Regions from separate parts of the Sporolactobacillus sp. BBK16-2 genome, predicted to be linked through region 1. Evidence: a T-box and tRNA genes for the amino acid it is inferred to sense, from the RefSeq annotation. Region 1 holds a T-box; the other holds one or more tRNA genes.
The links. The T-box of region 1 lies ahead of tyrS (tyrosine--tRNA ligase). A T-box ahead of a tRNA ligase gene usually reads a tRNA of that ligase, here a tRNA-Tyr.
Positions count from the first base shown of each region.

Region 2: it has a tRNA-Tyr gene. The T-box ahead of tyrS (tyrosine--tRNA ligase) is inferred to sense a tRNA for this amino acid. The anticodon was not compared.

Region 1 covers NZ_CM187611.1:1,327,482-1,342,816, forward strand. Annotated here, with positions in the region: gene AC6F33_RS06615 (hypothetical protein) at 96-728, shown strand; gene AC6F33_RS06620 (glycosyltransferase family 2 protein) at 884-1,873, shown strand; gene AC6F33_RS06625 (GtrA family protein) at 1,866-2,294, shown strand; gene tagD (glycerol-3-phosphate cytidylyltransferase) at 2,534-2,932, shown strand; gene AC6F33_RS06635 (CDP-glycerol glycerophosphotransferase family protein) at 2,925-4,082, shown strand; gene AC6F33_RS06640 (CDP-glycerol glycerophosphotransferase family protein) at 4,179-6,422, shown strand; gene AC6F33_RS06645 (universal stress protein) at 6,650-7,093, shown strand; gene AC6F33_RS06650 (ATP-dependent Clp protease ATP-binding subunit) at 7,279-9,483, shown strand; T-box leader at 9,661-9,886, shown strand; gene tyrS (tyrosine--tRNA ligase) at 9,976-11,226, shown strand; gene AC6F33_RS06660 (YtxH domain-containing protein) at 11,367-11,600, shown strand; gene AC6F33_RS06665 (metallophosphoesterase family protein) at 11,792-12,517, opposite strand; gene ltaS (lipoteichoic acid synthase) at 12,661-14,649, opposite strand; gene AC6F33_RS06675 (hypothetical protein) at 15,020-15,335, opposite strand, start outside.
Region 2 covers NZ_CM187611.1:2,597,176-2,612,510, reverse strand. Annotated here, with positions in the region: gene AC6F33_RS12925 (EAL domain-containing protein) at 1-3,038, shown strand, start outside; tRNA gene AC6F33_RS12920 (tRNA-Glu) at 3,300-3,371, shown strand; tRNA gene AC6F33_RS12915 (tRNA-Val) at 3,446-3,521, shown strand; tRNA gene AC6F33_RS12910 (tRNA-Met) at 3,528-3,601, shown strand; tRNA gene AC6F33_RS12905 (tRNA-Asp) at 3,606-3,681, shown strand; tRNA gene AC6F33_RS12900 (tRNA-Phe) at 3,748-3,823, shown strand; tRNA gene AC6F33_RS12895 (tRNA-Thr) at 3,833-3,908, shown strand; tRNA gene AC6F33_RS12890 (tRNA-Tyr) at 3,965-4,046, shown strand; tRNA gene AC6F33_RS12885 (tRNA-Trp) at 4,059-4,129, shown strand; tRNA gene AC6F33_RS12880 (tRNA-His) at 4,145-4,220, shown strand; tRNA gene AC6F33_RS12875 (tRNA-Gln) at 4,228-4,299, shown strand; tRNA gene AC6F33_RS12870 (tRNA-Gly) at 4,306-4,380, shown strand; tRNA gene AC6F33_RS12865 (tRNA-Cys) at 4,388-4,461, shown strand; tRNA gene AC6F33_RS12860 (tRNA-Leu) at 4,493-4,574, shown strand; gene AC6F33_RS12855 (acyltransferase family protein) at 4,938-5,969, shown strand; gene AC6F33_RS12850 (DEAD/DEAH box helicase) at 6,268-9,477, shown strand; gene AC6F33_RS12845 (FAD-dependent oxidoreductase) at 9,922-11,298, opposite strand; gene AC6F33_RS12840 (TIGR01777 family oxidoreductase) at 12,018-12,920, opposite strand; gene AC6F33_RS12835 (glycoside hydrolase family 15 protein) at 13,491-15,335, shown strand, end outside.

The sequences.
Region 1 (15,335 bases):
GTTGTTTCGTAAGATTTCATCGCCAGTTGCTTGACAAGAGCGTATGATTACCCCAACCTTGTGATTGAGTATGTTGTGATTTGGAGGAATAATAGATGGGAAAAATGGATGAACAAATAATTGTTGTAGGCAGATCTGATTTATTCGGAGCTGGAGACAGCAGCCTTGTTTTTCAAGGAACAGAGCGATACGAACAATCGGTTGCCACGTTAAAGAAAAGAATGTCTGACCACTTTTTGGTTATGCGACGGGGCGATGCGGAAGAGAATCCGTTATACAAGCAGCCTATTCCATATGCAGTGTTGAAGAAAGGTGAGCGCTATTTTACATATAAGCGGTTAGGCGGAGGCGGCGAAGAACGCCTTTATGGAAAATTATCGATCGGGGTCGGAGGACATATGAATGAAGTTAAGGGCGCAGATGATTTTCAGCAAGTCCTTGCTCAGAATTTGGATCGAGAAATCAATGAGGAATTAATTGTACAGAATGCCGAAACCGCAGACATGAAAACCATTGGTTTAATTAATGATGATAAATCTGAAGTCGGCAAAGTTCACATCGGAGTTCTTGTCGTCATCGTCTTGCCGAATGATGCTCAAGTCGATGTTCGTGAAAAGGACAAATTGGAAGGAAGCTGGAATACACTTGATGAATTAAGAAACCCTGATGTTTATGATCGAATGGAGAGCTGGTCCGGCTTTGCAATCGATGCACTGTCTCATGTGTGAGCGTCAAACAAACCTAATTTTGTGAAAAGAATTTCATTTTGCTTTTAGCAATCGAGTGCAGCGCTATACTAAAATGGCTGACAAATAATGGCCTGCAGATTTGTATGAATGAACATGCAAAATGGCAGGGGTGCCAAAAAGACAGGCGGATATTTATGAACGAAGAACTACTACTCTGCATTATTGTTCCTTGTTTCAATGAAGAAGCTGTACTGCCAGAAACAATAAAGGTATTGACCGGGATCCTTAATTCTTTGTCAGAGACGGGCACGATCAGCCGGAAGAGTTTTATCCTCTTTGTCGATGACGGAAGCTCGGACAAAACGTGGCAGCTTGTAAGTGCACGCGCTGAAACTGTTCCGTCAATACAAGGATTAAGGCTGAGCAGAAATTTTGGGCATCAGAATGCGCTTATTGCAGGTATTGAAACGGTGAATAAAGAAGCGGATTGTGTCATCACTATTGATGCTGATTTGCAAGATGATGCCCGAATGATTCCTGCGTTTGTTTACAAGTATCTGGAGGGATCTGATGTCGTCTACGGAGTACGGAAACGGCGTGATCAAGATACATTCTTTAAAAAAAATACTGCACGTGTTTTTTATAAACTCATGGCTAAAATGGGAGTTAACCTGGTACCGAACCATGCGGATTTTCGTTTGCTCAGCCGAAGAGCGGTACAGGAATTCATGCGCTATCAAGAAGAGAACCTCTTTATTCGAGGCATTATCCCGTTGCTCGGCTTCAAATCGTCTAAAGTGTATTATGACCGCCAAAAACGGTATGCAGGTGAATCAAAGTATCCGTTGAAGAAAATGCTTGCATTCGCAGTCGACGGCATTACTTCATTCAGCATTGTGCCAATTAAATTGGTGATGAGTATCGGCTTTCTTTTTGTATTGATTGGAGGCGCAATTGCTGCTTATGCGTTGATCAATTGGTTTCTAGATCATACAATTAGCGGCTGGACTTCACTGATTTTGTCGATCTGGATGATTGGCGGTATGCAGCTCATGGCAATCGGCGTGATTGGCGAATACATTGGCAAGATCTTCACGGAAACAAAAAAGAGACCACGGTATACTATAGAAATCAATACACTGCACAATAAAAAATTAAGTGAAAAGGATAAGTTCCATGAGTAGCCGAAGTAGAGGGCAGTACATTGATCAAAAAATAAAAAAAGATAATTTAAAATGGCGATGGATCAAACAAGCATTTATTTTTGGCTCCGTTGGCGTGAGTAACACGGCAGTTGATTTTATTGTATTTTTTGTACTGGCACATTTTTTCTCCATTTTTTATGCAGCTGCACAGGTTCTGTCGTATGGCGCCGGTATGCTGAATAGTTATATTTGGAATTCCAAAATTACGTTCTCAGAATCCAAACGGTCGCTTTCACGATTGATTCGATTTATTGTTCTGAATCTCGCTGTACTGGGCATCACTTTGCTGGCTATGCACAGCATGTTGTTTCTGCCTCTGTACATAAATAAATTAATCAGTACACTCATTGGTTTAAGTGTTAACTTTTTGTTAAGTAAATTATGGGTGTTTAGAGCCTAAATGCGGCGCACCGATTGACATTTAGGGACGCAAAATGTAGAATGCTTGTATTCATACGTGCCATTGAATTAGAGCTTATGTCGAACCATTAAAGGTGAGTGTTTGACAGGTCATATAAGCCTGTATTTTTGATTTGATAAACTGCGTTTGGGCAGAATAAATGTTGTGTAGACACTTTAGTTACTGTTATGGATTGATGGGCTTGCGCACATTGTGATTTTTAAGGAGAGCGAATTAAATTGAAAAGAATTTTAACCTACGGCACCTTTGACTTATTGCACTATGGACATATCAATTTATTGAGACGCGCGAAGGAACTTGGCGATTATCTAATTGTCGGGCTCTCGACGGATGAGTTTAATGCCGTGAAACATAAAGAGGCCTACCACAGCTATGAGAACCGCAAGTTGATTCTCGAAGCGATTCGCTATGTCGATAAGGTAATCCCTGAAAAGGATTGGGACCAGAAGATCGCCGATGTTAAAGATAATGATGTGGATATCTTTGTCATGGGTGATGACTGGAAGGGAAAATTTGATTTTCTGAAAGATTATTGTGAAGTTGTTTATCTGCCGCGTACAGTTGGTATTTCAACCACAAAGATCAAACATGATTTGTTTACTGTGAAAAATGGCTAAGGAATTTCTGATTAACTGTTATCTTGTTTTTTTTAAAGTCATTTTTACGCTCTGCAAAATTTTTAGGCTTCACAGGAAGATCGTTTTTGTCTGTTCTTATACAGACAATAATCAATTTGTCTATGATGAAATGAAGCACAGAGGATCTGAAACAGAAGTTGTTTTTCTGTGCCGAGGAAAAGCTGTTTTCACTCATTTCGGCAGCACAGGTGAAATGGTGATTCCGTTTGAAACCATGAATATATGGCAGTTTGTTCGCTCAGCTTATCATTTGGCGACAGCGAAACTGGTTGTGGTTGATAATTATTTCGGTTTTCTTTCGGTGGTCAATTTTAAAAAAGATGTATTATGCATCCAGCTTTGGCATGCATGCGGAGCTTTTAAGACGTTTGGTTTAAAAGATCATTCAGTTACCTTTAGGTCTGCGCGTGCGCGTGCGCGGTTTTCAACCGTATATCGGCACTTTGATAAGATTGTTGTCGGTTCCGATGCCATGGAGGCGATTTTTAGGCAGTCCTTCGGTTTAGGTGATGCCCATTTCATTCATTTGGGGATACCGCGAACCGATCTTTTTTTTGATTTAAAGAAGCAGGCAGAGATAAAAGATTCGTTAAACAAAATGAGTTCGGGCAAGAAAATCATCTTATATGCACCAACTTTCAGAGATCAGCCTCTGGAGGAGCTTGGACTCGATTTAAATAGGATGGAGGAAGAACTCAGCAAAGATTACGTGCTGATTCTTCGTCTGCACCCTTCTGACAGAGGAAAAATGATTAATCTCAGCTGGGATCATAAGTTTTTAATTGATGGTTCCAAATGGAACAGCGTAAACGAGTTACTGCTCGGTACGGATCTTTTAGTGACTGATTATTCATCCATTCCCTTTGAATTTGCATTGCTGAATCGTCCGATGATCTTTTTCCCATATGATTTGAATTCTTATGAAAAAAACAGGGGATTATGGGAAAATTATGAGCAAATGGTTCCAGGGCCAGTTGCGAACTCCACTGATGAAGTCATTCGGCTGATTAAGCGTGACACCTTTGACTTGCGGCAAATTGCGGCTTTTTCGGAGAAATGGAATCGCTATTCAACGGGTCAGTCGAGCAGTAAGATTGTGGATTATTTGACTGCCTGTATGAACAAATGAATGGAGTAATGGTCATAGTGGTTACAACCAATAAAAAAAACAAGAAGAGTAAAAATGAATGGATAGATCCTACTACATCTAGGAGGAGCAGGGGAAATGATCAGTGAGCAAGCCGAAAAACAGATAAAAAAATTAATAAAACCACGGATTTTAAGTTTTGAGGCGAGTCCGGGAGAATGGAACGTCACCATTCGTTTCAATCCAATGGCAGATGAAAGTTACATAAAACGCATGGAAATACACGTGTGCGATCGTTTTGGCGATGCTGCGTTTGTATTTCCTATTGAGTCTGTGAGCAAAGACGAAAATGACTATTGGGATGCAAAGATCAAAATTATGTTGCCGGCAATTCAGAATCGCTTGTTTGAACGCGACTATTGGGACTTTTTCATATCTGTACCTGTAGACCAGTCGTTATTAGATCAGGTCTATTCAAATTTGGACGAAGCTCAGACTGAAGAGATGGAGATTGTTGATCGAAGTGAGCTCGAAGAGGGTTTTCGCTTGACTATTCGCTTGCATGCACTGCGACCGCTGCAACCGCTCGATTTGTTTAGCCTCTATAATGAAGAGCAAGACAAAATGCTCATTCCTTTTTATACAAAAAAGAATGGCCTTTCACTGCGTGTTGAGGAAGTTCACGTAATGGCTCGAATTGATCGTGCGGAGATCAGCAGAACTTTTATGCTTACTCTCGAAGGACATGTTGTTTTCCCGTTTTCTGATGTGCTTTCGCAGCCTGATATCCAAAAGAAAATCATGCTTTTAAACAGCGAAGAAGAGGTCATTGCGGAATGGCGGACTGAGAATGTAGAACGTCCGGATTTAACAGAGGCTGCCGCATCTTTAAATCGTAATTATGATTGGGCAGGTTTTTCTCTTGCCATTGATCTCAAGCCCATTGCATCGCAGTTTGCTGATATCGAAGAGCCCGTTTATCTGTATTTCAGGCTGGAACTGACTCACAAAAAGAACGGGATGCTGTATTCTGAACGTCCAGTGCGTATTCTTGCCAGACATAAGGTGATCACTGGCCGCCACATCATTAAACTGAATGGATTGAAGAAGAGCCTGATTGTGAAGCGAAATCGCAATCACAGCCTTGCTTTCCGCATCGCGCCGTATACCGTGGCTGATGCACTTAAAGGGAAAGCAAGACGCGGCTTGAATCGTGTAAAGAAGAGCAGAGTATTTACATCTCTTTATCACCGAACATTTCAAGCCCTTTCTCATCTGCCGATGAAAAAGAATTTAGTGATGTTTGAGAGCTTTTTCGGTCGCCAATACAGTTGCAATCCGCGTGCGATCTATGAGTATATGCGTGAGCATTGCCCTGAATATCAATTGATCTGGAGCGCTAACGCCAAGTATACAGAATTGTTTGAACAGCATCAATTGCCGTACGTCAAGCGTTTTTCATGGAAATGGCTGATGCTCATGACCCGTGCTAATTATTGGGTGACGAATGTGCGCTTACCGCTTTGGATGTCAAAACCGAAACACACGATTTATCTTCAAACATGGCATGGAACACCATTAAAACGACTAGCTTTGGATATGGAAGAAGTACACATGCCAGGAACAAATACTGAGAAGTACAAACGGAATTTTCTGGCAGAGTCTGCTCGGTGGGATTATTTAATATCACCAAACCGGTATTCATCGGAAATTTTTGCTCGTGCGTTCGGCTTTGAGAATACAATGATCGAGTCCGGCTATCCACGCAACGATTTTCTATATCAGAAGAATAATCAAGAAACGATCGATGCAATTAAGGATCGAATTGGCTTGCCAAAAGATAAGAAAGTTATTTTATACGCACCGACATGGCGTGATAATCAATTCTATGGTAAAGGTCGTTATCGTTTTGAATTGGATCTGGATCTGCGACGCATGCAAAAGGAACTTGGAGAAGATTTCATAATCATCATGCGCATGCACTACTTGATTGCTGATAACCTTGATTTAACTGAATATGAAGGATTTGCTTATGATTATTCACATCATGAGGACATTAGTGAACTTTACATGATCTCTGATCTCTTGATTACGGACTATTCATCCGTTTTCTTTGATTTTGCGAATTTAAGACGGCCAATGATTTTCTTTACGTATGATATTGATGACTATCGTGATCACCTGCGCGGCTTTTATTTTGAATTTGAACAGAAAGCACCAGGACCGCTTGTTTTGACAACAGAGGAAGTAATTCAGGCTGTGCAGAACATTGCAGCATCCGGATTTGCCGTATCTGATCGTTTTGATGCATTTTTTGATAAGTTCTGCTCGCTTGAAAACGGGCATTCTTCGGAAAAGGTAGTGAAAACTGTATTTAAATAAAATTGATTAGTTCAAATGGAATCAAGCAATGTTAAAGAAGTTGTTCCTAAGTCGAATATTTGGCTTTGAAACAGCTTTTTTTTCGAAAATCGGAAATTTTAATCATTGTTATAAGTGTAGAAAAAATGTCATAAAATTAGGGAATTATTGTCTTAAAATACGCTTACAAATTTTGAAAGGTGGTATAGTATAGGTGTAGTAAGTTAAAGAGTTTTGGAAGGTTGGTGATGATTATGTATAAGATTCTCGTTCCTGTTGATGGTTCTGAGCCGGCAAACCGCGCTGTTCATGAAGCAGTTTCGATCGCTTCAGGAAAGAAGAATGCCGAAATTACATTACTTTATGTGAGCCCATCTCCAGTCTATTTTCCTTTCTATTCTATGGTCGGTCCATCACTGGATGCGGATGTCAAAGAGGTTGAAGAAAGAGAAGGAAATCAGATGCTCGACGACACTATCGAAAAAGCATCTAAAGATACATCTGTGACGTTCCGCAAAAAACATCTTTACGGTATTGCGGCACAAGAAATTTGTGATTATGCAAATGATACGAAGAAAGATTTAATTATTATGGGCAACCGAGGAATGGGTGCATTTGGACAGATGATCCTAGGGAGTGTCAGCAATAAAGTGCTTCAACTCGCGCAATGCCCGGTTATGATCGTCAAATAATTAATTTTTACTGATATGGTTAACAACCTTTGCAAATATCGTCATTGCAGAGGTTTTTTATTTTTTTATCCTTTATACTTGAAAGTCAAAGAAGGTCAGATTATAATATAGTCATAAGGTCAAATAAGGTCAAAAGAATCCAAATCCTAATTGACATTAAATCAAACTGAAGGAGGTTTGATCTTATGCTTTGTGATGAGTGTAAATTAAATCAAGCAGTTGTTGAAATGAATGTAATGATTAATGGACAGCAAAAACATCTTCATCTTTGTGAGGAGTGCTACGCAAAAATGAAAAATAATTTTAATATGCCTTCATTTTTTCAGGGCGGCGGGTCGCCATTTGATGATTTATTCCGCAGCTTTATTCAACCGTCAATGGCCTCCGGTGAAAATAGAGCTCAGGAAAACGGTTTGAATTTTGACGGGATGAACGGAAAGTCAGCGGGAGGTGGCGGCGGTGGTCACCGTCGTGGCGGATTTCTGGATCAAGTCGGAAGAAATCTGACCGAAGCTGCACGACAGGGAAAAATTGATCCGGTCATTGGTCGTGAGCGCGAAGTTCAATTAGTTATTGAAACGCTAAATAGAAGAAATAAAAATAATCCGGTCCTTATCGGAGAGCCAGGTGTTGGTAAGACAGCGATTGCTGAAGGACTCGCTTTAAAGATTACCGAAGGAAAGGTACCTGCAAAGCTGGCAAATAAAGAAATTTATCTGATTGATGTTGCTTCCTTAGTTGCGGGTACAGGAATCAGAGGTCAATTTGAGCAGCGAATGAAACAGTTGATGGCTGAGATTGAAAAGCGGAAGAACTGCATTGTCTTTATCGATGAAGTACACTTGCTCGTCGGAGCCGGGTCTGCAGAAGGCGGATCTATGGATGCAGGAAATATTTTGAAGCCGGCACTTGCTCGTGGCGAATTGCAAATTATCGGCGCGACGACCTTGAATGAATACCGCAAAATTGAAAAAGATGCAGCTTTGGAGCGGCGTTTCCAGCCGGTCATTGTCAATGAGCCGACTCAGGAACAGACCATTCAGATCTTAAAAGGCATTCAATCGAAGTATGAAAAGTACCATCATGTTCGGTATACGGATGAAGCAATCAAGGCATGCGTGGCGCTGTCGGCGCGATACATTCAGGATCGTTTTCTTCCGGATAAAGCAATTGACCTAATGGATGAGTCGGGGTCTAAGGTTAATTTGAATCTTACTCCTGTTGATACAGAGAGTGTTAAGAAGAAAATTGAAGAGATCTCTGCGGCTAAGGCAGAAGCGACAAAAAATGAGCAATTTGAAACTGCTGCACGTCTTCGTGATCAAGAACATGCGTATCAGAAGCAGTTGGAACAGTTGGAGAAAATCAAAGCCAATGGTTCTGAATTGCCCGTTACCGGCAAAGATGCGGTTGTTGATGATGTACTGATTCAGCAAATTGTTGAGACACGTACAGGGATTCCGGTTCGCAAATTGCAGGCTGATGAACAAAACAAAATGCGTAATTTGGCTGACCGCCTCAATGCAAAAGTAATCGGTCAAAGCGAAGCCGTCCAAAAAGTATCACGTGCCATTCGCCGCAATCGCACAGGCTTTCGCAAAACAACACGTCCAATTGGTTCGTTCTTGTTTGTAGGACCAACCGGTGTCGGAAAGACCGAGCTTGCAAAAACGCTTGCTGAAGAAATGTTTGGTGAACGCGATTCAATGATCCGTCTTGATATGAGTGAATACATGGAAAAGCACTCAGTGTCTCGTTTAATCGGAGCACCTCCGGGTTATGTAGGCCATGACGAAGCCGGACAGCTTACTGAGAAAGTTCGTCGCAAACCATACAGCATTATTTTGCTTGATGAGATTGAGAAAGCACATCCGGACGTAATGCACATCTTTCTGCAAATCTTGGATGATGGTCGCTTGACAGACAGCCAGGGAAGAACGGTAAGCTTCAAAGATACGGTTATTATCATGACAAGCAACGCCGGGATAAAGAATAAATCTGCTTCGGTCGGTTTTGGAACAACAAGCAGTCGTGAAGATATGATTAAACAGCTTGAAGATTATTTCCAGCCTGAATTTTTGAACCGTTTGGATGGAATTATCAAATTCAATGCATTGAAAAAAGAAGATTTGCTTTCCATTGTCGATCTAATGTTAGGTGATATCCGCGTGGCAGCTTCTGAACAGGGCATCGAGTTGAGTGTCACGGATGCAGCGAAAAAGAAATTGGCAGAGCTCGGTTACAATCCCGAATTTGGCGCACGACCATTGCGTCGGGTTCTTGAAGAGAAGGTTGAGGATCAAATTTCCGACTTGCTTATTGACCATGGTAATGCGAAGAAAATGAACGTTGATGAGAGTGATGGAGACATCAAAGTAACTGTTGAATAAATCAATTCGAAAAAAGCACTTGCAAAGCAGTGCTTTTTTCTTTTACTGAAGCAAATAGTTTCAATGATAAGAACGCATGAATAAGATTGTAGGATAAGTCAAAGTTTACGAATCAGTTCGTTATTGAAAATTTGACAGGAATCAAAAAAAGTGGCAGAATGACTATACATTATATAGTGAAAAACAATGACAGGAATAAGTAGCGGTCGAAACGGCTATTAAGAGAGCAGGCGGTTTGGTGCGAGCCTTGCAGCAATCGATGCAGCGAATTACCTCCTCGAGTATCTTCTGTGAACATATATTCAATTAGTAGCAGAGGACGGTTGCAGCCGTTATGAGTTAATTAAGTGACTGTTTTTTTATCAGTTAACAAGGATGGTACCGTGCGATCAGCGCTCCTTTTTAAGGAGCGCTTTTTATTTTTTTAACTTTTAGCAGTAACTTTTTTAACATGAAAGAGATTCAATTTAATTAGGAAAGGTTGAACCAATTATGGATATTATTGATGATTTAAAGTATCGAGGTTTAATTAATCAAGTATCGGATGAAACAGCATTGCGTGAGGCATTGAAGAAGCCGCTGACCTTCTATTGCGGTTTTGACCCAACTGCAAACAGTCTGCATGCAGGAAACTTACTCGTCATTGTAATCATGATGCGTCTGCAGAAAGCAGGGCATCATCCAATTGCTGTTGTCGGTGGCGGTACAGGTATGATCGGCGATCCAAGCGGTCGTTCAACGGAAAGGCAGCTGAATACAAAAGAGGTAGTGGACAGCTATGCAGAGAGCTTGAAAGGTCAATTGAATCGTTTTCTACATTTTGATGAAGGAAATGCGACCTTTGTTAATAACGCAGAATGGCTTAATTCATTGTCCGCAATTGAATTTCTACGAGATGTCGGCAAATATTTCACACTGAATTATATGCTGTCCAAAGATTCCGTGCAGACAAGGCTGGAAGCAGGTATTTCGTTTACTGAATTCTCATATATGCTGTTGCAATCTTTTGATTACCTCAACCTTTATGAGAAAAAACATTGCAGAATGCAGGTCGGAGGCAGCGATCAATGGGGCAACATCACTGCCGGTTTGGAATTAATTCGGAAGCGCGGCCATGAAGAACAAGCATTTGCCATGACCTTTCCTTTAATCACAAAGAGCGACGGTACTAAATTCGGCAAATCAATGGGCGGAGCAATCTGGTTGGATCCTGAGCGCACAACCCCGTATGAATGGTACCAATTCTGGTTCAATGCATCAGATGATGATGTCGTTAACTTCTTAAAATATTTTACGTTCTTAACGAAAGCTGAAATTGAAGCATTGGCTAAAGAGGTCAAGGAACACCCGGAAGAACGAAAGGCTCAAAAAACACTTGCTAAAGAAATGACCATTCTGGTCCATGGTGAACATGCATTGCAGCAGGCAGAACACATTTCAAAAGCGCTGTTCAGCGGCGATGTTGCACAACTGAGCGGAGAGGAAATTAAGCAGGGCTTTAAAGATGTACCGACATTTAACGCGACAACCAAAGAGGCGGTCAGGCTGCTTGATTTGCTTGTTGAAGCTGGTGTTGTATCTTCCAAACGTCAAGCACGCGAAGATATTTCTAATGGCGCAATTTATATTAACGGGGTGCGTTGCATGGATTTGAATGCACAGGTGACGAATGATGATCGAATTGACGATGAATATGTTATTGTCCGCCGTGGCAAGAAAAAATACACATTAATACAATTCTAATTTTTTCTAAGTTATGCAAAATAAATTGAAGTTTTAGGACGGGATTGTATCACATGGTATACTAAGTGTAGTTGATACATGCTTTAGAGCTATGGGTATTCAGCTACCAATTCAGATTGCGGTTAAGGAGGGGCTAAATAATGGCTTCAGAAAATGAAAAGTGTACATGCAGCGGTACTGGCATTAAGGAGCTGGTGCTTGGCGGAATTATTGGCGGCGCGATCGGTGCATCTATTGCTTTGCTGTTTGCTCCGAAATCAGGAGCTGAGATGCGCAAGGACCTTTCTGTAAGGGAAATCGTAGACAGCGGTGTTGACAAAGTAAAACAAGCGACAACGAGCCTGCTTCATAAAGATGACGAGCCGTTCAGCTAAGTTAGAATCATTAAGCAAATAATAAAAGAGCTCTTCAAGCAGACAGTGCAAATCTACTTGGAGAGCTCTTTTTAACATGGCCGCTGTTAGGGTTCATACCTTTAATCACTTTTATTAGCTCATTATAATTTAATAAACCGTTTTAACTAGCCGAGGAATCTCTACTAGCAAATAAATCAATTGTTTGCTTCCTATTTTACACAATAGGTCGTTTTGGAGGGAAGTTCCAAACAGTTTAATTGGCCACCGAACACGCAGCCGCCATCTATGCCGATTATATTATTCTTTCCAAAAAAAACGTCGCTCGTTTCGTGAAGATTCAACGTTGGCGTATGCCCGAAAATAACAGTCTTATCCCCCTGATAGCCCTCAAAGAATGGTGTGCGAATCCACAAAAAGGTTGTCTCATCGGTGTCCTTTAACTCTTTTTCAGGATCGACTCCTGCATGAACGAAAAAGTAATGTTCCGTTTCAGCATAAACGTTTAAGTGCTGAATCCATTCTAAATCGTCCTGGAGCTCATCCGGTAGCGAAAGCGTTCCATTCTGAACGTCCTTATAGACATTCTCAATGGATAAACCGTAACTCGACAAGGTTTGTGCGCCGCCATTTGCAGCCCAATGAGAAACAGCTTCAGTGCTTTCCCCGACAAGCGCTTTTTCCATCATATCCTCGTGATTGCCCTTTAGAGTAATCGCACCTTCTTTTTCAAGTTGGCGTGCTTTTTTTATTACTTCTTTTGGATTCTGTCCACGGTCGACATAATCCCCTAACAAGAAGAGCAGATCCTCTTCAAGTGAATAATTAACTTTATCGAGTAACGCATTAAACGCGTCGATCTGACCATGCATATCACTGATTACAAGCAAGCGTTTGACTGTCTGCAAACCAATAACCTCTCTTTCTATAACTATCATAGACAAATTACAATCTATTATGCAAGCTTTGATAGAACCAAAGAGAAATATACCTCATCATCAATAAAAATTGATACCTTTTCATTTTACCAAGTACTCACCTTTCAAAAAGTAAAAAAAAGAAAAGCCCTGTTAAGGGCTCGTTATTTTTTCGTTTGAGTGGAAGAGACACCGTAGTTTGAGTCAGGTGGAATCTTTTGATCAGTATTATAGTTGATTTTTGATACATCAGGTGCAACAAATCCTTTAGGATGATAAAAGCGCAGCAGGTCACCATAAATAACCTTGTCTGAGTAGTCAAGCATCTTTTTAGCCATATCTTCATATGGCTTTCCAAGTGAGTCCTCAACTTTCTTGCCATCGTTATTAGCATAGACATTTCCGCCGACAATTGAATATTTGTTCGTAATGACATCACCATTGCGGAAAGGAATAATTTGACGATGTTGCTTTGAAAAAAGATCTGTTCCAAACTGAATGTAGTTTTTGGTATTAATACCGAGCAGACTCATCAGTGTCGGTCTTACATCAACTTCTCCGCCATAGGTTGAAACTGTACCACCTGCTACCTTAGGAATATGAATAAACAGTGGTACTTTCTGCAACTGAGCGTTATCGAAAGGAGTTATTTCATCTTTGCCTAGTACTTTCGCCATGGCATCGTTATGATTTTCTGAGAGACCATAATGGTCACCATACATAATAATCACCGTGTTATCAAAGAGACCGGCCTTTTTTAAGTCTGTGAAAAATTGCTCAACAGCCTGATCCATGTAATTGGCAGACTGAAAATAATTATTAACAACACTGTCACCAAAGTCTCCAGGCTGAAACGTTGTGTCCTCTTTGTCCATGCCGAACGGGAAGTGATTAGACAGAAGGATTAATTTGCTGTAGAACGGCTGCTTCAGATTCGAAAGATAAGGTATTGTTTCCTTAAGAAACGGTTTATCCTTCATGCCGTAATTCTTTGTGTTTTCAGCACTCATATCATAATACTTAGAATCGAAGAAACGCTCATAACCAAGTGATTTATACATTTGATCACGATTCCAAAATGACTTGACATTACCATGAAATACCGCAGTCTCATAGCCGCGCTGATTCATAATTGCAGGAGCAGCCTGATACGTATTTAGTCCTTTCATCTGGAATACAGGTCCCTGCGAGAGAGGAAAGAGCGAATTTTCCATCATGAATTCAGCGTCGGATGTCTTACCTGAGCCGGTTTGATGATAAAAATTCTTAAAATAGGTGGTGTCATCGGCGCCTGCCGTTAGCTTGTTTAAAAAAGGCGTAACTTCTTGACCATTAGGCATTTTGTAGTTGATGGCAAAGCTCTGCAAAGATTCCAAGGATATATAAATGACATTCATTCCCTTGGCTTTTGCATAATAGTTCGGGTTCGGAGCGGCGAAATTTGATTTGGTGAAATTTTGAATATCATTAATATCGCTGCTGTCTGCCATCGCTCTCTGAGCATTTGAGCGGGCATTCTGAATGGTATCATAGATCGCAAAATTATAAGCGCCTAAATATTTTACAATATAGTTCCGATCAAATGTTCGGCTAAGCAGTTCCGGCCGGTCGGTTTCCGCAAGGCTTAAGTTAACAATGAAAACCATGACTGCGGAAACAAAGACAGTAAAGATTGCGCGAATGTTCCATCGCTCAGCAGACGGGCGAGCGATTCTAAAGAGAACGAGACTAAGAACAATTAAAGTATCGATGAAAAATAAAACGTCGTATCCATTCATCAACGACGCAATGCTTCCTCCTAAGTCACCGGCATTGCCCGTTGATTGAGTCATCGTAGAGAATGTAATGAAATCACTAAAGAAGCGGTAGTAAACAATGTTTGCATACAGCCAGAATGATAGGACAAAATTAATAATGATTAGCAGCCATTGCTGCAAGCGTCCCTTAAAAATAATAGCGATACCAAAAAATAAAAGTGCAGAACTTACCGGATTTAGAAAGAGCAGAAATTGCTGCATCTTATCGTTGACACCGAGGTTAAACTGAGTTAAGTAGACAAAGTAAGTTTTTAGCCAAAATAGGATGACTGTGAGCAAGAAGAATGCATATTTTTTTGTTAGTATACGTTGTCCGCCAGTAAATAATTGCTTCACGTTTGTTCAACCTCCTGAAATCAAGGTAAATGATTCAACTAAGGTACTATTCACATCTAAATTTAAAATCGTTATAGTCCCAAATTATATCATACGGATTAATATGAAGTTATATTAAAAATGTGTAAAAAAAAATACACGGAAAACCTTCAATAATTTTATATCATTTTAATTTAAAGTCAAGAAATGTATGCACTAAATCCTGTACCATTATTTAAATTTCAAAAGAAGAACTTGTCCAACAGCGAAATTAACATTTTATATAGGAAAGAAGTGGAATTTTGTCATAATCTTGGATTAAAAAAATCAATCTGGAACATCAGATTGATGTGTGTTGTTTGGTTGATGGATGCCGTTAACCTTTATGTGGTTATCGTGCTTCACGAAGCCGTTTTAATTTCTGCTCATTTTTTCCAACATTTTTCAGCAGTGAAGGATATCGAACCATTAGCATCGTGTAACGACCAAATAAAAATCCAGAGATAAATATGAAGTAAATAATAAAGCTCGAAGAACCATTTAATGAAGGAGTCATTGACAAGTAATGGATTGATAGGGATTTGAGCGCAAAACGAATGGGTATTGACAGCGACCAAGTTAATACCGACATGATGGATCCAGAAAGATACCATGCGCCGTCATGATTTAAAAGCGGGGTAAAACGACCTTGGATCAATCCGAGCCCG
Region 2 (15,335 bases), 1.3 Mb from region 1:
GTGTGCTATTAGGTACTTATGTGATTTTGAAAAATGCGAAGGATCAATTAAATCGTATTTTCTTTACTGTTTGTATGTGTTTGTGCATCTGGTCATTTGGATTTTCAATTTCTGTGATTGCACCGAGCAGTACAATCTGTTTGTTTTGGAGAAGATTTTCAGCCATTGGCTGGGGCACTTTTTACGGAGCGCTTTTGCACTTTTGTTTTATATTGACAGGAAATCAACGGATTCTTAAAAAAGTGTGGATGTATCCGGCACTTTATCTGCCTGCTGCGCTTACGGTTTATGTATTTGGTCTTTCGGCCCCCATGGCCGCTGCGCAGTATCAATTTATTAAGCGTGACGGTCTATGGGTGAATCTCGCAGTAAACAATGGCTGGGACTTTTTTTTCTATAGCTATTTCACGGTATTTTTAGTAGCGGGTCTATTGATGCTTTGGAACTGGAGAAAACATGCAACAACAAAAGATGAACAGCATCAGGCAAAGGTTATTTTTGGGGGATATGTTGTCGTTAGTATATTGGGCACATTTACCGACTTGATCAATAATTCATTTGACTTTCTGCCTGTGCCACAAATGGCGCCAATCCTCTTCATGCTCTTCATTGCGTCCATCTGTTACTGTATCAGGAAATACAGATTGATGAGTAATCCAACCATAGATGAAGCAGAAATGATTCTTAATGAAGAAAATCGCACAAAAATGTATGATCTGTCGTCGATGGTTCTTGTACTGTGCGGAATCGTCTATTTTGTCTGTCAATTTTTACTTTCAAAAAATGAAAGCTTTGTCTCGAGTTTTGAAACAGGATTGTTACTTATTGGATTAGGTGTTTCCCTATTCATTTGTAATCGACGACATACGAATCGAAGTGATATGGAAGCAATTTACACCATTATCGCTTCTTTAATTATACCCATATTCATCATAAAATTAGCAGGAAACACGAGTTCTGTAATCTTTGCAATCCCATTTGTAACAATTATTGGCTCATTGGTGTTCAATCAGCGAATGATGCTTACAGCAATATCCTTATCTTCTTTTCTCACGCAGATCTATGTGTGGATTTCAGCCCAAAGTTTGCATCTTACGTTGAGAAGTGATGTCTATATAAGCAGACTTACAATCTTAGCCGCGGGCGTTATCTTTGCCTTTTATGTGAATCGAATTTATATTCTCAGATTGAAGCAGAATTCGGAGCAGATGCGTGTGCAAAAATTCGCATCAAAGATCTCAGCAAACTTTGTGACGGTAAGTCGTCTTAATGTCGAAGAAAAGATGGATAATATCCTTAAAGCGATCGGAGAATTCTTTGATATTGATCATGTCTCGCTCAACCTAAGTGTAGCAGAATATAATTTTATGGATCCGGAAAACAGCTCTTTTTGGAATAAGAAAAATCCAAATCAGATTGTTCATGGTTTCGCGACCTATTCACAAGAATGGGTAAAACAATTTGGTGAAAACAGCATCATCCACATTTCGGATCGTGAAAAGCTGCCTCGCGAGGCTGAGGTTATTCGGCAAGAACTTGAAAAGAAAGGAATTCAATCCGTACTGTCTGTTCCCATTACCGTTCATAACGTTGCGATTGGACATTTAAAGCTGGAATCGACAAAAACATCGAACGATTGGAACATTAACTGGATGAGTCTGCTCGAAATTGTAGCAAACATTTTTGCGGATGCGCTGGTCAAAGTAACTGCAGAGAAAAGGATTCATTTTATGGCCTATTTTGATGAACTCACAGGTCTTCCTAACCGCTTGTTATTTGGCGAGCGTGTAAAACGAGCAATGAGCCATGCAGAATCAACGGGCAACAAGATTGCGATCGTTTTCTTAGATCTAGATTCATTTAAAGATGTGAATGACACACTAGGACATGAAGCCGGAGATCTGCTGATTAAGAAGGTAACCGGCCAATTATCGCATTGCATCAGCCCGGCGGATACCGTTTCGCGATTTGGCGGTGATGAATTTCTGATCATGCTTAATCACATTTCAGAACCTGAAGAGGCAATCCGCACTATTGATAAAATCATGAAATTGTTTCACACATCATTCATGCTTCGTGAACAAGAAGTATTTGTTACAGCCAGTGCAGGTGTTGCTCTATATCCCGATGATGGAGATGATACCGAAACATTGGTTAAAAGCGCTGATACGGCTATGTATGAGGCGAAGAGCAAGGGGAAGAACCAATATGCTCTATGTACCAAAGAGATGAAAGACAGGCTGCAGATGAGGCTGAGATTAATGAGCAGTCTCTTTCATGCACTCCCAAGAAATGAATTGAGCATTGTCTATCAGCCTCAGGTTTGTCTAAAAACGGAACAGGTCGTTGGTGTTGAGGCACTGCTCAGATGGAAACATACGGAACTCGGGAACATATCGCCTGGTGTCTTCATCGAGCTGGCGGAACAGACCGGTTTAATTAACCCAATAGGCGAGTGGGTATTAAAATCGGCGTGCACTCAGCTGAAAAAATGGCTTGATAAAGGTATACCCGCTGTTCGTGTCGCTGTCAATTTATCAGTTGTTCAGCTTCGCAACCCGCTGCTTGTCAACCAGGTAAAAAAAGTACTTGATGAGACAGGCATTGATCCTGAGCTTCTTGAACTTGAAATAACTGAAAGTGCAACAACAAAGGATTTCGAGTACATCGTGCGTGTGCTTAACGATTTAAAAGCACTTGGCGTGTCACTGTCAATTGACGATTTTGGAACAAAGTACTCCTCATTAGGACGTTTAAAAAAATTGCCTGTTGATCGTCTGAAGATGGATATGCAATTTATTCAAGATATTGGTTATAGTGCCAAGGGAACCGGCATTACCAAAGCAATTATCAATTTAGCGAAGTACTTAGACCTTCAGTTGATTGCTGAAGGTGTTGAAAACCAAGTTCAACTTGAGTTTCTAAGAACATGGAGCTGCGATTTAGTTCAGGGCTATTATTATTATCGTCCGTTATCTTCCAGTGACCTTGAGAAGGTTATGCACAGTGATTCCCATTCAGGCAACAAACTGCTTTGAGAGTACTGAGAGGGGCGTAGAAGGGCATCCATTGTGGGTGGGCTCTTTTTATGCAGCAGCATGATGAGATAATCAAGAGAGGGGCAGCAGTGCAGCATGATAAAAATGTGCTGCCTATTTGTTGTTGTATTAATTGGCATATATCGGTTATACTGGAATAGTTGATTTTTAAAAATTAATTATAAAAACACTTGCAATTTGGTATGAATGATGGTAACATTTTAAAAGTCGGCGGCAAGATGTTACGACAATTGCTTTTCTGGCCCGTTCGTCAAGTGGTTAAGACACCACCCTTTCACGGTGGGTTCATGGGTTCGAATCCCGTACGGGTCATTGTTTTACTTGATTTTTTATGAGCCATGTATTAGAATGTAATGGTGTTTTTAATGGCTTGTTCAAAATTATATGGAGGATTAGCTCAGCTGGGAGAGCGTCTGCCTTACAAGCAGAGGGTCATAGGTTCGAGCCCTATATCCTCCACCATATCATCGCGGGGTGGAGCAGTCTGGTAGCTCGTCGGGCTCATAACCCGAAGGTCGTAGGTTCAAATCCTGCCCCCGCAATTGTGGATCCGTGGTGTAGGGGTTAACATGCCTGCCTGTCACGCAGGAGATCGGCGGTTCAAATCCGCTCGGATCCGCCATTTTATTTTGTTTTTTACAACATAGGCTGTTCATTTAATATTATCAGCATTTGTTTTTTACATAATGGCTCGGTAGCTCAGTCGGTAGAGCAGAGGACTGAAAATCCTCGTGTCGGTGGTTCGATTCCGCCTCGAGCCACCATTTGTTCGTGCCGATCTAGCTCAATTGGTAGAGCAACTGACTTGTAATCAGTAGGTTGGGGGTTCAAGTCCTCTGATCGGCACCATTATATTTTAAACAATAGATGCCAATATCTATTCCTTATATTTTATTTTTTACTATGGAGGGATAGCGAAGAGGCTAAACGCGACGGACTGTAAATCCGTTCCCTACGGGTTCGAAGGTTCGAATCCTTCTCCCTCCATTTACATATTATAGGGGTATAGTTTAAAGGTAGAACAGAGGTCTCCAAAACCTCCAGTGTGGGTTCAATTCCTACTACCCCTGTTTTTAATCATTATGGCGGTTATGGTGAAGTGGTTAACACACCGGATTGTGGTTCCGGCACGCGTGGGTTCGATCCCCACTAATCGCCCCATAAATTTTGGCCCATGGCCAAGCGGTAAGGCAACGGCTTTTGGTGCCGTGATGCGCTGGTTCGAATCCAGCTGGGCCAATTTAATGCGGAAGTAGTTCAGTGATAGAACATCACCTTGCCATGGTGGGGGTCGCGGGTTTGAATCCCGTCTTCCGCTCCATTATTATGGCGGCATAGCCAAGCGGTAAGGCACGGGTCTGCAAAACCCTTATCCCCGGTTCGATTCCGGGTGTCGCCTCCATTAATTACTTACTGCCATTATTTTTTATTGTGCCGGTGTGGCGGAATTGGCAGACGCGCATGACTCAAAATCATGTTCCTTCGGGAGTGTCGGTTCGACCCCGACCACCGGTATCAGTGTTTTCAACGAAAAAGACTTCTCAGGAACTTCTGAGAGGCCTTTTTGTTTTATTGGAAAACTAATTAAATTCCTCGTAAAAAGATTTCCAACTGCTCATTCCTTTTACCCCTGCTTGACCCTTAATTTTCGAACTTCAAGCCTCCATAAAATTCACGAAATTTCAGTTTAATTATGCGCTATATTGGGGCAGAAAACTCAATTTTTACATTTAGATTAAACTTGTGAATAGACCTTTCAAAATAAATGAATCGTGCTAAACTAAGCATTTGTGAGGCCATTTTAAAGGAAAATATTCCAGTATGGGTTGATCTCAAGTACAGATAGAAATGCTTAAGGGATGAAAGGTGATTGTTGATATGGTGTCAACTACTAAGCGGCGGATTACATGGGTAGATATAGCAAAGGCGCTGGGAATCATAGCGGTTGTATTCGGGCACGCCATTGATTCTGAGCGCGATATACGTTCTTTTGATCTCGTTTATGATGCCATTTATTGGTGGCATATGCCGCTCTTTTTTATTATCGGAGGATTCTTTTTAAAACCGCTTTCTCATAATTGGGAAGCGGTTCGTCACTTTTGGTCACGTCGCTGCAAACCATTAGTTGTTTCCTACTTCCTAATGGGAAGCATTTTAATTATGCTTAGCCATTTTGTCCGTAATCAGGACTGGTCGTACACCGCTTTCTATTTTGTCCGCCTGGTTTACGGTGGAAGGACGCTTAATAATTATTTAAGCATTTTTTGGTTCATTAATGTCTATATTCTCACACTGATCGTGGTTATCGTTTTGATCACTTGGGTGCGTCCTGTGGTCTTACAATGGATCATCAGTCTGACTCTGTTTGCCATTGGAACAGTTCATCAGCAACCAGAGTTCCTAGGACACCCTTATTTCCCATGGGATGTCCAAGTCGTATTAATTACCACCACATATATGCTGGCCGGCTATTACGGGTTCAAATTGCTTCAGACTATGTCTCATAAATATATAACCCTTTTGGCCATTGGTATCTTTTATTTATTTCTTATTCACGATCAATTCACCAAGAAAATCAATTTCACATTATATCTGAAATCGGATAATCTAAATCATACGGGGCTGGCGTTGATTACACCGCTCATTTTATGCTTAGGGATTATACTCATCTCGCAAATACTGAGTGAACTTAAATATTTTCATTGGCTTGTTCTCTGGGGGCGTCATACGGTGCTGATTATGTTTTGGCATCGAGCACTGTTTGACTTGCCGGAAATCATGGGGCTCCCTGACCACTGGCTGTTAAAATGTCTGATGGGCTTATTAATCCCTATTATAGTCATGCTGGTATGGAAACAATTTACGAACTTTCTGATGCACCATCGCCCAAGACAGTATGCGAGCAGCTGATCCGGATCGAGTGAAAACATATCAACTACTGTAAAAAGTCAGTGCTTTGCATCAGTCAAAGCGCTGACTTTTTTGCTGCAACGAGTTCCGAAGTATCTCTAGTTTACGGGTTCTTCAGTATCGACTTTTTTGTATGATCAACACCTAGCAAATGCCATATTTTAAGAAAGTGTCCTTCTATTGCTGCGCCTTCAATCTGTGTTATAGTTGCGGTAATTAGTCCTTTTTTTAATTTGATTCAGTCGAAATGACGAAAACGTCGCACGATAAATGAAGCGAACAGGTGTGTAGTGTAATCATGATTCAACTAACAGAAAAAATAATTAAAGACTATTTTTCCCCGACCATCTATCAACGCGGCTATAACTATTACCTTGAAGGACGTGTGGAAAGCCTCTATTATGACTCGAACACCGATTCTTGGGAAGCGGAAATTGAAGGGACAGAGCAATATGTGGTCGATGTGTGCTTTGAAGGGCGATCGCTTATCTATGACTGCGACTGTCCGGCCGCTGAGCAATTTTCAACCCCTTGTAAGCATGTGGCGGCTGTTCTTCTGGAAATAAAAGAAGAGCAAGAAGAGGGGATGCGCGTATCGGGATATCATATGATCGCTCGTCTCAACAAGGATTTAACGGGCCAATTAATCGATACGTTTTCGCGCGTTCAACAGAAAGAATATGATCGGCAGCATGCTGATCGGAAACAGGTGATGCAAACTGAATGGACGATTGGCCTTCATTCATCATGGATCACCTTGCAGATGAAGACCGGCACCAAAAGACTGTATGTTGTCAAGAATATCAGGGACTTTATCACTGCCGTACTTAACCAAGATTCGTATACATTTACGAAAAAGTTTTCATATAGTCCCTCGGAGCATGGGTACACGCCTGAAGATCAGGCGGTTATTGATATGCTTGGTCAGCAGATGAGCTATAGAAATTACAGGATGATGCAGAACGCGTATACCGGAAGTTACTCGGGTGCCGATGACCGTCAATTCATTATTCCTCCAATGCTGTTTCCGAAGCTCCTGGACAAACTCCAATCCTGCTCCATTAATTTTGATAATGGCTTGTTAGGCGGGAATCAGATCACTGTACATGAAAATGAACGTCCATTTGAACTTCGTTTGGATGAGCGTTCGCAAGGCGATTATGAGGTGGACCTGTCCGATCTGGACGATGCTGAGTATCTCGATCAATATGGTTATCTTTTAAAAAATGGAGAATTATATCATCTTTCTTCCGATCAACAAGGGTTGGTTGGCGAACTCTTCTCGATTGTCAGCCGCTCCGGAATCACTACGCTGCCGATTAGAAAAGATCAGATTGAATCGTTTCTTTCTCACGCGGCACCCGGTTTGAAGAAAATCAGCGAACTGAAGATTGCGGATACGGTTTCAGAGCGCATCGCATGGCATCCGCTGCATGCGAAACTGCTGGTTGATCGTGAAGATGACCAATTGACTGTTCAGCTTGAATACCATTATGGACATGCGGTCGTGAAGCCCTTCGAACAAGATGAAGGCGCCGGGGCGGATGATCAGATCTTTATTCGCGATGCGGAAAAAGAACAAGTGATTATGGATATTATTGACTCCTCTTCGCTAAAAATCAGCGGGAATCAGCTGTATGCCGAGGGAGAGGAAGCCATCTACGATTTTCTATACGAGGACCTCCCGCAACTGGAAAATGTTGCGGAAATTCTTCTGACCAGTTCAGTCAGAACGCTTTTGATGCCAGACCAAAAGACCCCGTTTGCGAAAATTGATATGGATGACAGCGAAAATTGGCTCGATGTCCACTTCCAGCTTGATGGGATTGAAGAAGATGAGATTCAGAACATCCTTCAATCACTTGTTGAAAAGAAACGCTACTATCGTCTCCCGAACGGCACCTTTGTCCCATTAGAGGATGAGACGTTCGCGTCCGTCAAACAGATGCTGGACGAACTGAACATATCAAGGAAAGAGCTTCAGGATAATCAACTGAACGTGCCGATTTATCGCGGCGGGCAAATTGACTCAATCCTCGGTGACCAGCATGCATCCGTTGGCTTTGGCAAGGGATTTCGACGCTTTTTGAACCGACTGAAAAACCCGGAACTGATTGAATTTGATTTGCCCGATTCGCTCCATGCCGATCTCAGAGACTATCAATATTACGGCTATCAATGGTTGAAAACACTGGGAAATTACGGACTTGGCGGCATTTTGGCCGACGAGATGGGGCTGGGCAAGACAGTACAAAGTGTTGCGTTTCTTTTATCGGAAAAAGAAACGAAGTCCGATGTTCAACCGGTATTGATTGTTACGCCGGCATCATTGATTTACAACTGGAAAAATGAACTGACAAAATTCGCACCTGACCTAAATGCTGTCGTTGCATCAGGGACAGTGCTGGAACGGCAGGCCTTGCTTCAGCAAGAGCAGAAACCTGATATCTGGATCACTTCATACCAAACGCTGCGGCAGGACATTGACACTTATGAGAATGAAAAATTCAGTACGTTGATCCTTGACGAAGCGCAGACAATCAAAAATTTCAATACGAAGACAGCCCAAGCCGTTCGCAAAATTAAGGCAAGGAACCGCTTCGCATTGAGCGGAACACCGATTGAGAATTCGATTGATGAGCTTTGGTCGATTTTCCAGACGCTTCTACCCGGATTCTTCCCGAAGCTTTCAGAGTTTAAAAAGATGGATCAGGAAAAAATTGCACGAATGATCCGGCCATTCCTGCTTCGCCGCGTGAAGAAGGATGTTTTATCGGAGCTTCCTGACAAAATCGAAACCATTCAAAGCTCCGAACTGACAAAGGATCAGAAGGGGCTTTATCTGGCCTACCTTGAAAAAATTCAGAAGGAAACAAAGGATTCCCTTGAAAAGGAAGGATTTCAGAAGAGCCGAATCAAGATCCTTGCCGGACTCACTCGGCTGCGGCAAATTTGCTGCCATCCTGCCCTCTTTGTGGAAGACTATCATGGAGAATCCGGCAAGCTGGAGCAGCTCCTTGAAATGATCTCCGATTATCTTGAGAACGGCCGCAGAATTTTAATTTTTTCACAATTTACCAGCATGCTGGCCATTATCCGTACAGCTTTAGAGGAAAAAGGCTTGTCCTTTTTTTACCTAGACGGGCAGACCCCGGCAAAAGAACGCGTCAATATGGTGGAACAATTCAACCGAGGGGAGAACGCTGTATTCCTGCTCTCGCTCAAAGCGGGCAACACAGGACTGAATCTGACCGGCGCCGATACCGTGATTCTTTATGACTTGTGGTGGAACCCGGCGGTTGAGGATCAGGCAATCGGCAGAGCGCACCGTATCGGCCAGCGCAACGTCGTACAGGTTGTCCGTATGCTCACTCAAGGTACAATTGAAGAAAAAATACATGAACTGCAACAAAAGAAAAAGGATCTCATTGAAACGGTGGTAGAATCCGGTGATCAATCCCTGTCACGGATGTCCGAACAAGAAATTAAGGAGATTCTGAGTATCTGAGCGTGGTTCGTATGCACGGGTAAAAAAGCGGGTAGCATCCAAATTTTACTATTGAGGAAAAGAATTGTCCTTTGAATTGGGTTAAAAAGATGAAGCACTCGAAACGAGACAGTTTTTCAACAATTATTTTTAACTTTGATATTACAATTCACGATATTCCGTTGCGTGATCTAATTTTATTAGACACAGTTTGTGCGATTTAATGCAATCATTCAAAAGTATCGTTCATCGTTAGATGATAAGCAAAGCTAAAATGCCTGCACGTATTCTTTAAAAATGCTGGTGTTTAGTGGAGCAGAAAAGTCATTAACATTGAGACCTATGTATTTTTGAAGCCTTTTCCTATCAATGAAATACAAGCCACAGTATGCGAGCAGCTGATTTGAGCGTAACAAAACCCCTCAGCCTAAATTAGGTTGAGGGGTTTACTTCTAAGATAATATTTTACAATGCTACCGGTTGAATTTCCTTTGCTTGTTTGTAAGCAGCCTTTGAAAGCTCGCACAGGTAATTCCATTGTTGATCAAACTCCGGCTGGAAGAAGAAATCGGCAAAAGCCAATTGTTGTGTTGTTTGTTTCGTTGCAATCGCCAGCGAAAGCGTATTGATTGCAGCTGTAATATCATGCTTTGACATCAATTGAGCACCGACAATCCGGTTCGTGCCTACTTCATAGGTCAGTTTCATATAAATTTTCTCCGTGCCGGGAACAAAAGCCGGACGATAATAATCCTCAATGTAAACGGAGCTGGTTTCAAGGCCGCTCTTAGCTGCTGTCGCATCCTTTATTCCTGTCGTTGCAAATTTATAATCAAATAGCGAGAGCGCCGAGGTTCCTGATACCCCTTCGATTTTCACGGTTGGTTTCTCAAGGTTGAGTGCAGCAGCGACACCTTGGCGTCGAGCATTGGTTGCTAAGGCAATATTTATTTCTTTACCCGTTGGATTATATTTAATCATGCATGCATCGCCTGCAGCAAAGACATCCGGTGCGCTTGTTTTCTGGTAAGCATCGACGACTATTGTGCCGTTAGGGTTGAGGTCCAACGTTCCTTTCAGCCAATTTGTATTCGGCACAACGCCTGCTGCTTCAACAACAAGATCCGCAGGATAAGTACCTTTATCGGTAATAACCGCAGATGCCTTGCCGTCCCGGCCTTGAATTTCCTGAACAAATTCGCCTGTGCGAACAGCAATGCCGCGTTTTTTAAGATCGGCCGTCAAAATATCTGTAAATTCAGGATCCAAGTAAGTCGGCAGAATACGTTCGGTTACATCAATAACCGTCACATGCTTTCCGGCCTTTGCATAGGCTTCAACTAATTCAATACCGATATATCCACTGCCAATGACGACAACATCGGAAACTGTCGGATCTTCAATTTTTGCTTTATTTTTAAGCGCCCATTCTCTGCCACGCAGGAAATAAACATTTTCGAGATCGTTTCCTTTAAAAGGCAGCTTCCGAGGCACCGCGCCAGGCGTCAGGATTAATTTGTCATAAGTTTCATTATAGGTTTCATTGGTATCAAGATTCTTCACACGAATTGTTTTCTGATCTGGATCTAGACCAATCACTTGATGACGGGTGTAGACGTCGACACCTTGATTACTATAGCCTTCCCTTGTTGCATAGTGAATATAATTGATATCCTGAACGGCCCCCTCCAAGTACAACTGGATGCCGCATGACAGGAAGGATACCTTATCAGACTGCTCGAACAATTTGATCTTAGCATCCGGATGATTTTCCAAGACTGTTTTTACCGCTTCATAACCGCCATGAGATGTTCCGACCACAACAATATTCAAGTGATTCATCCTCCTTATGGATACGAAATGATAAGAGATTTATATGGAGCAAAATAAAGAAAGATAGATAAATAAACGTATTTAGCCACTGTACCTGAACTTTCCTATTCTGCTTTACCTAGATAATAACGAATATCTATTTATAATGAAAATAATTTGCTCACGCAACTATTCAATATTTATTTGAAAAAAGTTATTGTTAATGATAATTAATGGCTTTTATTGATAAAATAAATACGGAGTAATGAACTGAAATTGAGGTGATGATGACGGTTGAATGAGCATGGATTAATTTGGTTGGCGGAATAATTCAATCAATGGGAGAACACTTAAAAATACTCATATGTGTGAGAATAAACCTATGTTAAAAATCGGGGAGCTTTCGAATTTTTCTATACTCATAATCCGGATGATGCACCCTTGTAAAAGGGTGGTGCGACCAATGAAAGTATTTCAAGTGACAGCACTTATGATTAGTTTTAGAGTGCTTATCTTGATGCTGTTAGATAGAAAGAAATAATCTGCCTCATATGCTCTAGCCGGAGTTGAGACGAATTATTCGTTGTGGTTATGAAATTTCAGCACCGTTCCGCTCTACGCAGATATTGCTAATCCGTCAGTGCTCTCAGCACTGGCGGATTTATTTTGCCTTGAATTACTTTTATTATAAACAGCTTGCGCCATTTAATGCAATCATTCGATTGAGTGATTAAAAGGCGCATCACGCATTATTTGAGTAATAGATTTTCCAATGCTGATTTTGGGGTTGGAAAGGTAAATGTGAATCCTGCTTTGGTTAGCACTTGAGGGAGGACACACTGACCGTCAAGAATCATCGTGCTTTTTTGGCCAAGCGCGAGCTTTAGCACAACGGAAGGAACGGGAAGCCAATAAGGACGATGAGTAACGGAAGCGATCATTCGACCCAGCATATCCATCCGTATCGGTTGCGGGGCGGTCACATTGACTGCTCCGCTGATTTGATCATGATCCATGACGAATCGGATCGCGCGAGCAACATCTGTAATGTGGATCCAGGATACCCATTGCTTTCCTGAACCTAACCGTCCTCCACCGAAAAATTTGATCGGGCGTTTGATCAACGGCAACGCACCGCCTTCTTGACCGAGAACGACGCCGAATCGCAGACAAATCGTACGGATATCAAGTGCTTCCGCCTTTTTTGCAGCAAGTTCCCAGTCGGAAGTGACCTTTCCGAGAAAGTCGTCGGCACGTTCGGATGATGCTTCTGTATAGGTGGCGGTTGACGAAGGTGGATAGATGCCGATGGCACTGGCATTGATCAGTGCGGCCGGCTTCTGTGCCCATGTGCTGATCAGGCGCAGTAATTCGCGTGTGGCGTTCAGACGGCTGCTGTAAATCCGACCGCGCTGCTTTGCAGTCCAACGCCCCTTGCTTAGAGAAGTACCGGAAAGATTAATGACATAGTCTGCTGAAGTGACCATTTTTTCCGGTGCTGAGTCATTCATCATCCAACGCACATAGGTGATGTTTTGAGCGCTCGAATAGACGCCTCTGGTAAGTAGAATAATCTGATGTCCTTCTTGAAGAAGAAACTGTGTCAGCTTTTTTCCTATAAATCCGGTTCCGCCGGCAATCACGATCTTCATTCGATCTCCTCCAAGGCTCTTATCACTATAATCATATGCGGAAGGGCACTACGAGACAAGTAAACGGACCTTGAAGAGGCACAAAAAATATTGGCAGCAGGCGAACAACTGCCTCAACTCGCATCATAAGCCAAGTTTATGAACCGTTTCGCATTTTCCAGATTCTCATCTTTCGAAACCGTTATTTATAAATCACCCGTGCCCATATGTTCAATATTACTCACATCACGTGTCAAGATAAATTATTGAGATACATAGAATTAAATAACTTGGAGGGAAAGCATATCGATCATTCAGTTGTCAAAGTGTATTATATCGCCCAACTTTTTAATACACGAAGAGAAAAAACGATGCACAAAATACATGATACACATCTAAGTGTGTCATGTGTTTTTTTTATTAGTGGAAAAATCCTGTTCTTTCAGCTCTTTTATACGATACACAAAAATTGGCATGTAATTTGCTTGTCTTGTAATGTGGCATAGGTATTCTCTGAGGAGTTTCAGTCTTTCGGGGACTGAAACACATTCTACTTCTTTTAACTATTCGATGGGAAATGGGGGAATTCGATTGCAGTCTAAAAAGCGATCGGTACAACGTATCTTTGTTATTCTAATGACGGTGATTCTTTCGATGTCTCTTTGGGCTTTTCAAGTACCAATAGCTCATGCAAGTGGTGTGAAGAGTGATTCTAATTATAAAGGGCATAATTCTTGGAACCAGCTGACAACCTCCAACGGTTTGGCAGCTGCTATTTATTCGGTTGGTCAGGGGAAAATGACTCGTTATCAGCGGCATATTTACAGCCATGTCGATGAAAACAGTACGACACCGAATTTCATGTGGGATTCTTATTTCGGTTATGGGGTGAACGGAGGCAAAGCCACTTGGTTGAACAGTGTACCTGTTGATTCGGCTGAATATGTAAACGGTACCAATATTGTTAAATCGACGCAACATAATGACGGCCTGAAATTTGACAGTTATTACTACACTCCTTTTTCCGGAAAAAATCAATATCAGTCTTCTCTATTAGTGATGTTGGTGCGCGTGACCAATAATTCGAACACGGATAAAAATGTTTCTGTCTTCTCTAACCAAAATATGCATCTCGGGACAGACTATGGAACGGCAAACGAACAAACCACATACAATCAAAAAGGCAAGTACATTAAAGAATTTAACAGCAAGAATGGTAGTCTTGCGATCTATAAAAACCTGAATCTGGCGGGGGAACATTGCGAAACCGGTTTAAGCGGATCGGAGAGCAATCCCTGGGCTGATGCCACAACTAACGGCAAACTGAATGATCAGATTGTCAGCCAGGGAAACGATATCACCACAGGATTTGAGAACCGGACGAATCAGCTGAGCGTCGGAAAGTCGAAATGGTACGGTGTGATTATCGGATTGAATGAAGATGGTAATGAAAGTCACTTAAGCAGTGATGTTCTTGCCAATGCACAGAATGCTTTAAGCAGTACTCCTGAGGCTTTGCTGAAGCAGGAAGAAGACTGGTGGACCAAGTGGCACAGAACCGAGAAAATGCCCGCGGGTCTTTCAGCACAGGAACAACAGGTATACCGGCAGTCTACGGCAGTTTTGAAGATGTCTCAGAGTCGCGAGACAGGAGCATCTTATGGCCAGGTTTTAGCCAGCTTGATACCAGGGGAATGGAGTATTGCCTGGGCCCGCGACGGAAATTACTCGATACAGGCACTAATCGCGTCCGGACATTATCAGGAGGCCCGTGCAGCACTTCAGTTCTTCTTTGATGCGCAGATGAAGAAGACGGAGGATGCTTCGGGAGAGAATTATTATCAAAAAAATTTCATAGAAAGTACAGATAAGAGCGCCCCAACTTATGGACTTGGTGTCAAACTAAGTAATAATTATCTGATTTCTGTATGTCGCTATTTTGGTAACGGCACGGAAGAATCAGACTGGAACAATAACGGGCCGAATATTGAATTTGACGGCTGGGGTTTGTTCTTATGGAGTGTTGATCAATATGTCCGGGCAACGGGTGATACACAATTCCTGAAAAGCAATCATCTCTCGAACTGGAACAAACTGACGAAGCAGGACGCAGACTTGCTGATTGAATTAATTAAGCCGGAAAATGGTCTGATTCAGCCGGACTCCTCAATCTGGGAGGAACACTGGACCCCGTTCAACGTCTTAAAAACAGCACCATCGCGTCAACAATTCGCCTATACGAATATTACAGCATACCAAGGCTTGAAGTCAGCAGCCAACCTGGCAAAATTAATGGGCAAGGATCAGCTTGAAAAGAAATACAGTAAAGCGGCTTCTTCGATTAAAGATGCTGTCAAGAAACAGCTTGTTGTCCGTGAGAACGGGTACCATACAATCGCTTCATCACTTGAGAGAAAAGGCGATCCGGCATATCAA